Regions from separate parts of the Candidatus Villigracilis affinis genome, predicted to be linked through region 1. Evidence: riboswitches for the same ligand, from Rfam matches in the RefSeq annotation. Region 1 holds a riboswitch; each other region holds the start of a gene.
What was found. A riboswitch is a leader RNA that binds a small molecule or an ion and turns the genes downstream of it on or off. The one in region 1 is predicted to bind S-adenosylmethionine.
Positions count from the first base shown of each region.

Region 2: it holds a riboswitch for S-adenosylmethionine, as region 1 does, so the genes downstream of both, IPI86_RS18680 (O-acetylhomoserine aminocarboxypropyltransferase/cysteine synthase family protein) here and metK (methionine adenosyltransferase) in region 1, are expected to answer to the same signal.
Region 3: it holds a riboswitch for S-adenosylmethionine, as region 1 does, so the genes downstream of both, IPI86_RS20780 (hypothetical protein) here and metK (methionine adenosyltransferase) in region 1, are expected to answer to the same signal.

Region 1 covers NZ_JADJKT010000036.1:98,080-102,293, reverse strand. Annotated here, with positions in the region: gene IPI86_RS15610 (S-layer homology domain-containing protein) at 1-969, shown strand, start outside; gene metK (methionine adenosyltransferase) at 1,099-2,310, opposite strand; SAM riboswitch class I at 2,380-2,486, opposite strand; gene IPI86_RS15600 (SUMF1/EgtB/PvdO family nonheme iron enzyme) at 2,607-3,551, opposite strand; gene IPI86_RS15595 (C39 family peptidase) at 3,617-4,214, opposite strand, start outside.
Region 2 covers NZ_JADJKT010000036.1:757,461-761,674, forward strand. Annotated here, with positions in the region: gene IPI86_RS18670 (aspartate kinase) at 1-304, shown strand, start outside; gene asd (aspartate-semialdehyde dehydrogenase) at 379-1,440, shown strand; SAM riboswitch class I at 1,530-1,652, shown strand; gene IPI86_RS18680 (O-acetylhomoserine aminocarboxypropyltransferase/cysteine synthase family protein) at 1,758-3,050, shown strand; gene metA (homoserine O-succinyltransferase) at 3,125-4,054, shown strand; gene IPI86_RS18690 (O-acetylhomoserine aminocarboxypropyltransferase/cysteine synthase family protein) at 4,051-4,214, shown strand, end outside.
Region 3 covers NZ_JADJKT010000038.1:2,700-6,913, reverse strand. Annotated here, with positions in the region: gene IPI86_RS20790 (TIGR03862 family flavoprotein) at 42-1,271, shown strand; gene IPI86_RS20785 (hypothetical protein) at 1,302-1,754, shown strand; SAM riboswitch class I at 1,846-1,946, shown strand; gene IPI86_RS20780 (hypothetical protein) at 2,050-2,388, shown strand; gene IPI86_RS20775 (nuclear transport factor 2 family protein) at 2,391-2,582, shown strand; gene IPI86_RS20770 (hypothetical protein) at 2,587-2,823, shown strand; gene IPI86_RS20765 (hypothetical protein) at 3,154-3,861, shown strand; gene IPI86_RS20760 (DUF5946 family protein) at 3,762-4,175, shown strand; gene IPI86_RS20755 (hypothetical protein) at 4,200-4,214, shown strand, end outside.

The sequences.
Region 1 (4,214 bases):
GTTGCCATTGCTGCTGGTAGTTCTCATACTTGTGCGTTAACTGCGCTTGGAGGCATAAAATGCTGGGGTAATAATCAATTTGGACAATTGGGCAACAACACATTTGCTGATGAAAGCCTTCTGCCTGTGGATGTGGTGGGGCTTCCCAGTGGCGTGGTTTCCATTGCTACGGGAGAACATCATACCTGTGCGCTGACTTCAACTGGGGGGATGATGTGCTGGGGCGATAATGACAATGGACAATTGGGAAATAATTCATTGACCGTCAGTGCTGTTCCGGTGAATGTATCTGGTTTATCGAGTGGAGTTAGTTACATGACAGGAGCACGTTGGCATACCTGCGCGCTGACCTCAGACGGCGGAGGCATGTGTTGGGGGGCGAATGACTTTGGTCAATTGGGGGATGGAACAGATATCAGAAGCCTTATCCCAGTGTATATATCAGGTATGGCTCCTGTTCCCACCATATTCACAGATGTACCATCCACGTATTGGGCGTGGGAATATATCGAGCGATTGTATAACGCCGGCATCACCAGCGGATGCAGTGCCTCTCCGATGATGTATTGCCCGAGTCAACTGTCACCCGCGCCCAAATGGCCATCTTCATTTTGCGCGGCGTGCACGGGAGTTCCTATATTCCTCCAGCCGCAACTGGAACTGTCTTCACGGATGTCCCACTCGGTTCCTTCGCCGCAGATTGGATCGAACAACTTGCGTCAGAGGGAGTCACTGCTGGATGTGGCGGTGGAAACTATTGCCCGGATGCAACCATCACCCGCGCCCAAATGGCGATCTTCCTTTTGCGTGGTGAACATGGAAGTTCTTATGCTCCTCCTGTTGCAACAGGAACGGTTTTTGGGGATGTTCCGCTTGGTTCCTTTGCAGATGCATGGATCGAGCAACTCGCGGCCGAAGGTGTCACCAGCGGATGCGGCGGCGGCAACTATTGTCCTGATGCCAATGTGACACGCGCTGAAATGGCCGTCTTTTTAGTCAGAGCATTTAGTTTGCCGTAACAAATGAACTTGAAGCAAAAAGAGCCGCGAGATTCTCGCGGCTCTTTCTTTTTACCTATTACCTATTCACTCAAACTTCCTACAACCCCGCAGCCTTCTTCAGAGCCTCAGCCTTATCGGTGCGTTCCCAGGGGAATTCGATATCATCGCGGCCGAAGTGGCCATAAGCGGCGGTCTTGCGATAGATCGGGCGGCGCAGGTCAAGGTCACGGATGATTGCGCCCGGGCGCAGATCAAAATATTCGCTGACGAGTGCCGAGATCTTTTCATCTGCAATCTTGGCGGTGCCAAACGTTTCAACATTCACCGAAAGCGGATGAGCCACACCGATCGCATACGCCACCTGCACTTCAACGCGATCAGCCAGACCAGCGGCGACAATGTTCTTCGCCACATAGCGGGCCGCATACGCGGCGGAGCGATCCACCTTCGTGGGGTCTTTCCCGGAGAAAGCACCGCCGCCATGACGGCCCATGCCGCCGTAGGTATCGACGATGATCTTGCGTCCAGTCACGCCTGCATCACCCATTGGGCCGCCGATCACGAAACGACCGGTCGGGTTGATGAAGACTTTCAAGTTTTTATCAACCAAGCCTTCGGGCAGGGTCGGGTAAATGATGTGCTCGCTGACGAGTTCCATGATCTCAGATTGTGAGATCTCAGGCGCGTGCTGTGTGGAAATCAAAACAGTATCAATGCGCTTCGGTTTGCCATTGGAATATTCCACGGTTACCTGACTCTTGCCATCGGGGCGCAGCCAGGGGAGCACGCCGCTCTTGCGTTGTTCGCTCAAACGGCGCGATAATTTGTGCGCCATATAGATCGGCATCGGCATCAAGGTCGGAGTCTCATTGCAGGCAAAACCAAACATCATGCCCTGATCGCCCGCACCCACATGCTCAATACCAACGTCCTTCATCTCACCGCTTTTATCTTCCATCGCGTGATCCACGCCCAGCGCAATATCGGCGCTCTGGCTGGCCACGGCTGAAAGCACGGCGCAGGTATTGCCGTCAAAACCTTTATCGCTGCTGTCATAGCCGATCTCATTCACCACCTTGCGAACGAGTTCATCGAAGTTCACATAAGCGCTGGTGGTGATTTCACCCAGGAGTGCCACGAAACCCGTCTTGACAGCGGTCTCGCAAGCCACACGTGACATCGGATCCTGCTCGAGGCACGCATCCAAAACTGCATCCGAGATTTGATCGCAGATCTTATCAGGATGCCCTTCGGTCACCGATTCTGATGTGAACATCAGGCTGGGTGAAGACATGAAAGTATTACTCATTTTTTGTTTCTCCTTAAAAATATATTGCCCTTTCGACGTGAAAGGGCAATCGCATAAAGCTTATCTACCCTCTCATCTCCCAGAAATCTTCTGTCGGATTTGGCACCATATTCAACTTTCGCTGACTGGTTGTCGAGGCATCGCAGGGCCGTTCCCTCCGCCTCTCTGGATAAGAGCGCCGTATTGGGGCTATTGAATTGTGTCGCGATAATATCATAGATGACTTGCAGCGTAAAGATAAAAATGTTCAGGAAGATGAAAAACCGCTTCGCGCTTAACCGAAACTTGATTCTGTTTTAATCAGCACGCACGCACCTGAAGCCGATCTTCACCGAACTGCGGCCATAATATTCAGCCTCTCCCGGAAAAGCCGATGGGTCTGGACCCGTTTCATATCCGCGATTCGACACGCGTAGATTAAAAAGATTATCCTGAAACGAACCGCCGCGGATCACGCGCAGAAAATTCAACCCGCCGTTATCAGGTCCCAGCGGATTTGTACTTGGAGATTCTGTGTAGTAGCGGCCGCTATAATAATCTGCCACCCACTCCCACACATTGCCAGCCATATCCAGCACCCCAAACGGACTTGCTCCTGCAGGATACGAACCCACACGCGTTACATCGCCGACGATGTTATTTGCATTCGAATTCAATTCATTCGGAGGTTCGCCGCCCCATGGATAGGTTCGCAGGTCATCGCCGCGCGCGGCGCGTTCCCATTCCGCTTCGGTGGGCAGTCTGCGCCCCGCCCATTGACAGTAGGCATTCGCATCGAACCAGGTCACCTGAATGACGGGGTAATCCTGAAATTCGGCGTTGCCGAAATAATCTCCGCGATTATCCGAGTTGAGTTTGACGGGCAATCTGCATACGCCCGCCTGCACGCACAAGTTGTACATGCCGTTGGTCACTTCCACCTGATCCATCCAAAACGCGGCGAGTGTCACATCGTGCGCGGGGATTTCGTCATTTTCGAGCAGCACATCCAGCCCGCCCATTTTCACCGTCCCAGCAGGGATGAAGAGTTGGGTCATGCCGTCGGTGGGGGAGACTTTCATGGTTTCAGGCGTGGCAGTCAGCACAGGCGTGGACGTAGCCTCAGGAGTTGCTGTAAATGGAATCACTGTCGGCACAGGTGTATCCGATGGAATCAGGGTGACTGTTGCCGCAGGAGCAAGTGTGGGAGTGCTTTGACAGGCGGTGAGCAAGAGAATGAAAAGGAGGAGTGTTTTCTTCATTGAAGTTATTTTATTCAGCATATTTGGAGTGCGGACTTTAGCCCGCAATCCAGGTTGATGAATTGTTATTGAATCAAATCGATGGCGTTCTGTGCCTGATCTTCAAAAAAGTTGGGATTGATCTGGTCTGCTTTTTGCCAGGCTTTGAGCGCTCCGTCGTAATCGCCGTTGCGGTACAGACCGTATCCATACCACAGCCAGGCTTCTTCAGACATTTCCGTCACGCCTCGCGCGTAATCTGTCAGCACGAGCAGGTCTTCATTGCGATTGGAATGAAAATAAGCAAGGAACGGACCGAACTGATAGCGGAACATCCGCAATGGCAGACCGATCTCGCGTGCCTTGTCGTAGGCTTGTGCTGCTTCTTCGTAGCGGTCAAAATAAACGAGGTTACTGCCGAGATTGAACCACGCAAATGCGTCGGTGGGGTTTTGGGCGATGTCTGTTTCAGACGCAGATAATGCCAATTGCCGATTCAGGCTCGGGTCCCAGTTGGAAGCGAGCAGGCTCTTCATCTCATCCTCGAATTGCGGAAAGTAGATCACGATGTACAGGTTGTTGAACGGTTTCCATTCCTTTTCAAGTTGGGAATAGGAAATGCTCAGGTCGGCGCCGTGATAGGAATCTTGAATGGTGAAGGTTTGTGCGGCATCATCGTAGCCT
Region 2 (4,214 bases), 660 kb from region 1:
ACCTTCGGAGCTCGCCCCTACTGTATTATCATCTCTTGAAAAAGCCTTCGCCGTTGAAATCGAAGACGATGACATCGACCGCGTCTGGGCCACAGAAGATGTATCCATCATCACAGTCGTCGGCGCAGGGATGCGTCACACACCTGGGGTTTCGGGCAGAGTGTTCAGCAAACTCGGCAATGACGGCGTGAACGTCCTCGCCATTGCGCAGGGCTCATCCGAAGTATCCATCTCTCTCGTTGTTGATGCAGTGGATACGGAAAATGCGGTCAAGGCGTTGCATGAACTTATTGTTGCAAGTTAACAAGTTTGCACGTTAGAACGTTACAAAACCTTCAAACCTTTAAACATTCAAACTTTCAAACACTAGGAGTCCGCATGTCCCAATCTCAAATCCCCGTAGCAATTCTCGGCGCGACAGGTTCTGTCGGCCAGCGATTTATTTCTTTGCTCGATAATCATCCGTGGTTCAAGGTGGTGGCACTCGCCGCATCAGACCGTTCCGTTGGGCAGCCGTATTCCAAAGCCGCCCGCTGGGTGTTGGATGACCCCATGCCTGCGTATGCGCGGGATATGATCGTTGTCCCTGCCAATACGGATGCGGTGCAAGCGAAGATCGTTTTCTCTGCTTTGCACACAGAAATCGCGAATGAACTCGAACCCGCCTTCGCAAAAGCAGGCGCGGCAGTCTGCTCAAATGCGTCATCGTATCGGCGCGGAGAGGATGTGCCGTTGCTGCTGCCTGAGATCAACGCGGAGCATATTCAACTGGTCAAGCAGCAGCGCAAGAACAACGGCTGGAGCGGATGCATTGTCACGAATCCCAATTGCACGAGCACAGGACTCACAATTGCGCTCAAGGCATTGGATGAGTCCTTTGGCGTGAAGAAAGTATTCATGGTTTCGTTACAGGCGCTTTCGGGCGCGGGCTACCCTGGCGTGCCATCGCTCGACATCATGGACAATGTCATCCCCAACGTGGGCAATGGCGGCGAAGAAGAAAAAGTGGAATGGGAACCGCGCAAGATGCTGGGCAAATTCAACGAAAGCAAAATTGATATGGCAAATATCACATTCAGCGCGCACACAAATCGCGTGGCTGTGATCGATGGTCACACCGTCTGTGCGAGCGTGGCATTGGACAAACCCGTTGAGCCAGAAGTTGCGATTCAAGCGTTACGCGACTATGCCGCAAAACCGTCAGCGAGGAATCTGCCTTCGACGCCCAAACCAGTTATCGAGGTTAAGGATGAGGCGGATAGGCCCCAGCCAAGACTCGACCGATTAACAGGCAAAGGCATGACGACAGTAGTCGGCCGCGTGAGGCGCGATCCAATCCTTGATCTTAAATTCGTTGTACTTTCACACAACACGATTCGCGGCGCGGCGGGTGCATCCATTTACAATGCGGAGCTGCTTGTGAATGAAAATCTTTTATAAAGAGTACCCAAACGGGTAACACGTTAATCTGTTCAATCGCTTGACACATTCACAAACGCCGTGATATAAACGGCGAAATTAAATATTCGCTCTTATCCAGAGAAGCTGAGGGACCGACCCTTTGAAGCTTCGGCAACCAAACAAAAGTTATGGTGCCAAATTCGGCAAATAGGAATGACAGCAAAACGTCATTCATATCTGGAAGATGAGAGGACGGTATAGACGTATACCTCTTCTTGTACTTTCAGAAGAGGTTATTTTTTTTTTTAATCTCTTCTGAAGGGCGGGTAAACATTATTCAAGAGGAGATAACTCAAATGTCCACAATCAAAGATCGCAAGTTAGGTTTCGCAACCCGCCAGTTACATGCGGGCTATTCACCAGATGCCACCACTGGCAGCCGCGCCGTGCCGTTGTACCAAACAACGAGCTATCAGTTCAAGAACACTGAACATGCCGCAAATTTGTTCGCGCTCAAAGAGCTGGGAAATATTTACACCCGCTTGATGAACCCGACCACCGATGTGCTTGAACAGCGCATTGCCGCACTCGAAGGCGGCGTTGCCGCTCTGGCCGCAAGCTCTGGACATGCCGCACAGGCACAGGCAATTTTCACTTTGTGCAGCGCAGGCGACCATATCGTTTCGTCATCCCGTTTGTATGGCGGCACGTACAACCAGTTCGCCTACACCCTGCCCAAGCTGGGGATCAATGTCACTTTTGTTGACCCAAGCGACCCGAAGAATTTTGAAGCGGCCATTCAGCCGAACACGAAAATTATTTACGGTGAGACTCTCGGCAACCCCGATATTTCCGTCTTCCCGTTTGAAGAAGTATCCGAGATCGCGAACAAGCACAAACTGATCTTGTTCATCGACAACACCTTTGCCACTCCGTATCTTTTCCGCCCGTTCGAATATGGCGCGCACGTCATCACCCACTCGACCACCAAGTTCATCACAGGCAACGGCACATCCATTGGCGGCATCATCGTGGACGGCGGCAACTACGATTGGAGCAACGGCAAGTTCGAGAATTTCAACACGCCCGATCCTTCGTATCATGGACTCGTATATTCCTCCATCGCCGCGGCGGGACTTCCCCCATTTGCGATCAAAGCGCGCGTGCAAGTTCTGCGCGATCTCGGCGCCTGCCAATCTCCGTTCAACGCATGGCAGACCCTGCTCGGACTCGAAACCCTCAACCTGCGCATTGACCGTCACGTGCAGAACACGCAAGCTGTTGCCGAATATCTTGAGGCTCATCCCAAAGTTAGCTGGGTCAAATACCCTGGCCTCAAGAGCCACCCCGATTACGCTCGCGCCAAGAAGTATCTTCCCAAGGGCGCAGGCGCAATTCTCGGATTTGGCATCAAAGGCGGCGCAGAAGCAGGCAAGAAATTCATCGAAAGCCTGCAACTCTTCAGCCACCTCGCCAACGTCGGTGATGCGCGCAGTCTCGCCATTCACCCCGCCACCACGACGCACAGCCAGCTCAGTGACGAGCAACAAGTCTCCGCTGGCGTCAGCCCCGATTTCATCCGCTTGAGCATTGGTCTCGAAGACTTCGAAGACATCAAGTGGGATCTGGAGCAGGCCTTAAATTCATAAGGATGAAGGCGGAAGGATGAAGGATGAAATTTTGTCCTTTGTCCTCATCCTTCATCCTTCATAATTCATCCTTTATGCCCGTAAAAATTCCAACCACCCTTCCCGCTCGTACCACTCTCGAAAACGAGAACATCTTCATCATGGACGAAGACCGTGCCATTCATCAGGACATCCGCGCTTTGCGTGTTGCCATTCTGAACTTGATGCCTACCAAGATTTCTACTGAAACACAGATCCTGCGCCTGCTTTCCAATTCGGCATTACAGGTGGAAGTCACTTTACTCAACACCGCCACGCATGAATCCAAGAACACCGATGCCGATCACTTGCTTGAGCATTATGTGACTTTCGATGATGTGAAGGATCAAAAATTCGATGGTCTCATCATCACTGGCGCGCCTGTGGAACAAATGCCCTTCGAAGATGTGGATTACTGGCAGGAACTCAAACGCATCATGGACTGGTCGGAGACGAATGTTGAATCCACATTTCACATTTGCTGGGGAGCGCAAGCGGGCTTGTATCACAAATACGGGATCCCAAAATACGACCTGCCCCGCAAGATGTTCGGTGTCTTTGAGCACCGTCTCTTAAATCGGACCGAAAGCCTGATGCGCGGCTTCGATGACATTTTCCTCGCCCCGCACTCCCGTCACACCGAAATCCGCCGCGAAGATATTGAGAAGCATTCCGAGTTACAGATCCTTGCTGAATCAGAGGATGCAGGCGTGTACATCGTCAGTGACAAAGACGGACGCAATCTTTACATCACGGGGCACTCTGAATATGACCCGCTCACCCTCAAAGGCGAATACGACCGCGACGTGAATAAAGGTCTGCCCATTCACGTGCCGAAAAATTATTATCCCAACGACGACCCGAGCAAAATGCCCAACGTCCGCTGGCGCGGGCATGCCAACTTGCTATACGCGAACTGGCTGAACTATTATGTCTATCAGTCCACACCGTTCGACCCGAATGAAATCCCCAAGAGAAATAAATGACCTCACCCCGCAAGTTCGGATTCAACACACGTCAACTGCACGAAGGCTACACTCCCGACCCAGCCACAGGCAGCCGCGCCGTTCCCATCTATCAAACCACTGCCTACGACCTGCAAAGCACAGACCGCGCCGCGAGACTCTTTGCGCTACAAGAGAGCGG
Region 3 (4,214 bases), on a different contig from region 1:
CTCCCGACCCAATCGGGAGTTTTTCTCTTTATAATGAACTTATGAATGATTCAGTGGCAATTATCGGCGGCGGGCCTGCAGGGTTGATGGCGGCAGAGGTTTTGAGCGGACATGGCGTGCAGGTGGATGTGTATGATTCCATGTCATCGCTGGGGCGGAAATTTCTGATGGCGGGCAAAAGCGGATTGAATCTCACGCACTCAGAGCCGTTCGAAAAATTCGTTTCACGGTATGGAAATCGAAAAAATGAAGTGGAAAAGTGGTTATCCGATTTCACGCCCGATGACCTGCGCGAGTGGGCGCGCGGACTCGGGGTGGAAACTTTCGTTGGCACATCGGGGCGGGTCTTTCCGAAAGAGATGAAGGCCAGTCCGCTGTTGCGTGCATGGTTGAAACGGCTGGGCGATGCGGGAGTCAATTTTCATTTGCGGCACAGGTGGGTAGGAGGGATTATCGCCGGGGATGGCGGTGGGAGCATCATTAAATTTGAAACGCCCGAGGACGAAAAAACCGTCCATGCCGATGCGGTGATTCTGGCGCTTGGCGGGGGCAGTTGGGCAAGACTCGGCTCGGACGGCGTATGGGTCCATTGGTTGAAGCAGGCCGGGGTTAAGGTCGAAGCGTTGAAACCATCCAATTGCGGATTTGATGTGACATGGAGTCCACATTTTCGGGAGCGATTCGATGGTCAGCCGCTGAAATCGGTAGTGTTGTCGTTTGGGTCGTTCCATCAACAGGGTGAATTCATTGTGACGAAGGAAGGCGTGGAGGGAAGTTTGATCTACGCTGCTTCGGCGCCGCTCCGTGATGAGATCGAAGCCAACGGCAAGGCAGTCCTTGAATTGGACATGACACCTGACAGGTCACACGAGTGGCTGGTTGAAAGATTATCAAAACCGCGCGGCTCGCGTTCGATGTCGAGTCATCTTGAAAAGACGGTGGGGTTGAAAGGCGTGAAGGTGGGGCTGCTGCATGAGTTCATGCCAAAAGAGGAATTTTCAAACACAGAACGGTTGGCGGCTTTCATCAAACACATGCCCATCCCATTGATCGCGACACGTCCGCTGGATGAGGCGATCAGTTCCGCTGGCGGCGTGATGTTCGAATCTCTGGATGAACATTTGATGCTTCGCGAACTCCCAGGGATCTTTTGCGCAGGTGAGATGCTCGATTGGGAAGCGCCGACGGGAGGCTATTTATTGACCGCCTGTTTCGCCAGTGGACGCAAAGCAGGAAACAGCGCACTGGCATGGCTAAAAGATCATCAATGATTCCAGATAACCCTTTGAAAAGGAGAGAATATGAACAAGGATAAACGCGCGGAATTGCTAAAAGATGAATACATCATGCTGCAACATTTCTACGAAGACATGGACAGCAAAGGGTTGAACATCAAGAATTGGGCGATCACGGTCGCACTCGCAACGATCGGCGCTGGATTCCTGTACAAGAACAGTGTTTTGTTCCTCATTGCTTTTGGCGCCTCGATCGTGTTTTGGTTTCTTGAAGGTCACTGGCGGGGTTTATCTCATTTCTTTTCGACGCGGATTCAGGAAATCGAAAAGATCATCCGGGAGGAAAAGCACGGTGAAGCGATACCGCTTCAGACCTACGCAAGCTGGTCAAAGGAGTACAGCGCAAAAGGCGACCAGACCATCAAGTACATGCAAAAAGTGAATGTTGCAATTCCACATGTGTTTATTGCGCTGCTCAGTCTTGTATTATTTATTCTGGGTTTGTACGGCGTACTGTGAATCATTATAAAGAGAAAGAGACGCCACGAAAATTTTTGAGTTGACATGCCCTATTCGCTATGATATAAAAACGAAAACAATATTTTAGCTGTACTCATCCAGAGAGGCTGAGGGACCGACCCTTTGAAGCCTCGGCAACCGTTCAAGCGGTGCCAACTTCGGCAGACCGTAAACGAGTCTGGTAGATGAGAGATGATATGTGTCTCGCATGTCGCCTCTCACAATGAGAGGCGTTTTATTATGTCGTTGAAAGGAAGGCGTTCTGCCTGACGAAGCAATGACACGGAGAACCTAAATGGAAATCGGCGAAACAATTTACGTCACCACCCGCGAGGAATTCCGCGAATGGCTGGAAAAGAATCACAAGACCTGCAAAGAGATCTGGTTGATCCAGTACAAGAAATTCACCCAAAAGCCATCCATCCCATATGTGGATGCGGTGGAGGAAGCGATTTGCTTTGGCTGGATCGACGGCTTCGAAAAAGGCATGGATGATCAACGCTATGCAAAACGCTTCTCGCCGCGCAGGCAGAAATCCATTTGGACAGATGCGAATATCGAGCGGGCGCGAAAAATGATGGAAGAAGGAAAAATGACCGCAGCCGGGCGAGTACTGTTACCAAAAGGAATCTAAATATGCACGAAGATATTTTGAATATCCAGCAATTGATCGCTCGCTTTGCCAACAGCTTCGACGTGAAAGATTGGGATGGATTGCAGGCCTGTTTCACCGAATCACTTTACACCGATTACTCCGACCTGCGCGGCACGCCGCCCGAAACCATCTCAGCCAGTGAGTATGTAAGACTCCGCCGCGAGGTCGCTTGACCACTTGAAACTTCATCACGTGGTCGGGAATTATGAGGTTATCTTCCCCGATTTCGATGCCGCCGCCTGCCGCGCCTCAATGGTGGTTTGGAGAAGGTCCGAAACAGAGGAATTCACCACCCACTGCATGTATGATTTCCAGCTTGCAAGGCAATGGGGGGCATGGAAGATCAGCGGCATTACGCAAAAAGTCTTGTGGAGCGAGGGCGTCTCATCCATTCATAAAGGGCCCAAAGCCTAGCCATGTATCGAAAAGGCTGGCGATATTATCGCAACGTGACCCTGCTGTGGATATTGTTTTCGTCGTTCTTATGATCGGCGGCTACGCGTTGGAACACCCGCTGTATTGGACCCTAGTACTGTTTATATGGGTGCTCCGTTCGGCTTTCGGGAATGCCTTTCAATTTGCGCATCCATCCCGAAGATTCAACTGGGACAGCAAATCCAACCTGGTGTTCAAGGATCACTTTCAAATCGCGTGACGGACTGACCCCTCTTCGGGCGATTCCATGCTGGCAGAAATCGCGCCGTTATTATCCTGATCCACGGGTTGGGAGGCGCAGGCACCGACATGCTGGTCCATGCTTCATTTCTTGTCAACGCAGGCTACGGCGTGATCCATGATCGACCTGCGCGCTCATGGCAGCAGCGACGGCGACACATCCACCTACGGCCTGCGCGAAGCAGAGCGATGTTGCAGGCGCGGTGGATTACCTGCTCAGCCGCGTGGATGTCAACGGGGGCAAAGATCGGCGCGCTGGGGATTTCGCTCGGCGCACAAGCTGCCCTGCGCGGCGCGTTGAAAACAGACAAGATCCGTGCACTTGTCCTCGATGGTCTAAGCCCTGCCCGATTATCCGACCATGGCGGCTCCCCCAGATCCATACAGCGCTGGCTCAACCTGCCTTTCAACTGGCTGTACTATCGGATGTATGAATATATGATCCGCGGCAGGGATGCGGGTGTTTTGGAGGTGATCGGAAGAATCGCGCCTCGGCCCATCCTGCTGATTGCCAGCGGCTCGAAAGACATTTACTTCAGCCGATTATTTTACGAAGCAGCCAAAGACCCCCGCGAACGATGGGAAATCCAGACGGGCTTCACGGTGTGGCGCTTGCTGGCAACCCGCAGGAATATATTGATCGCGTGGTCGGCTTTTCAACCGAACCCTGCCGTGACCTGCCCCCCGAATGCGGCGCAGCGGACTGCGAATCCCGTTTTCATGAGTTCCTTGCCCTGGAATTCACAGATGCTGGCTACAGCATCGTCCATCACTTGACAGTCACTGCGTACGTGCTTCAGCACTCCAGCAGGTTGACTCGCGAAGGCTGGCTGCACGAGCGCGGATTACTACATGAATTCCTCGTGGAAAATAAGCCGCCTGCCTTCATTAGGAAACAGAACAAAGATTTGGTTGATAGTGGCAAGCGCACCTTCAAGATCAATTCAAGGGATGGTTTACCTGTTATAAATAAATCCACGTGGACGAAGACGATTCTCAATGTCCGCGCCGAGAATGCGGAAGTTTATTGCGCGGATGTGTTCACGTGGGCGAAGGCTGTGTTAGAAGATGCAGAAAGATTGGACGTCTGAAATTAAGTTTTGGAGAAACTAAACTTGCAAACAAGAAAT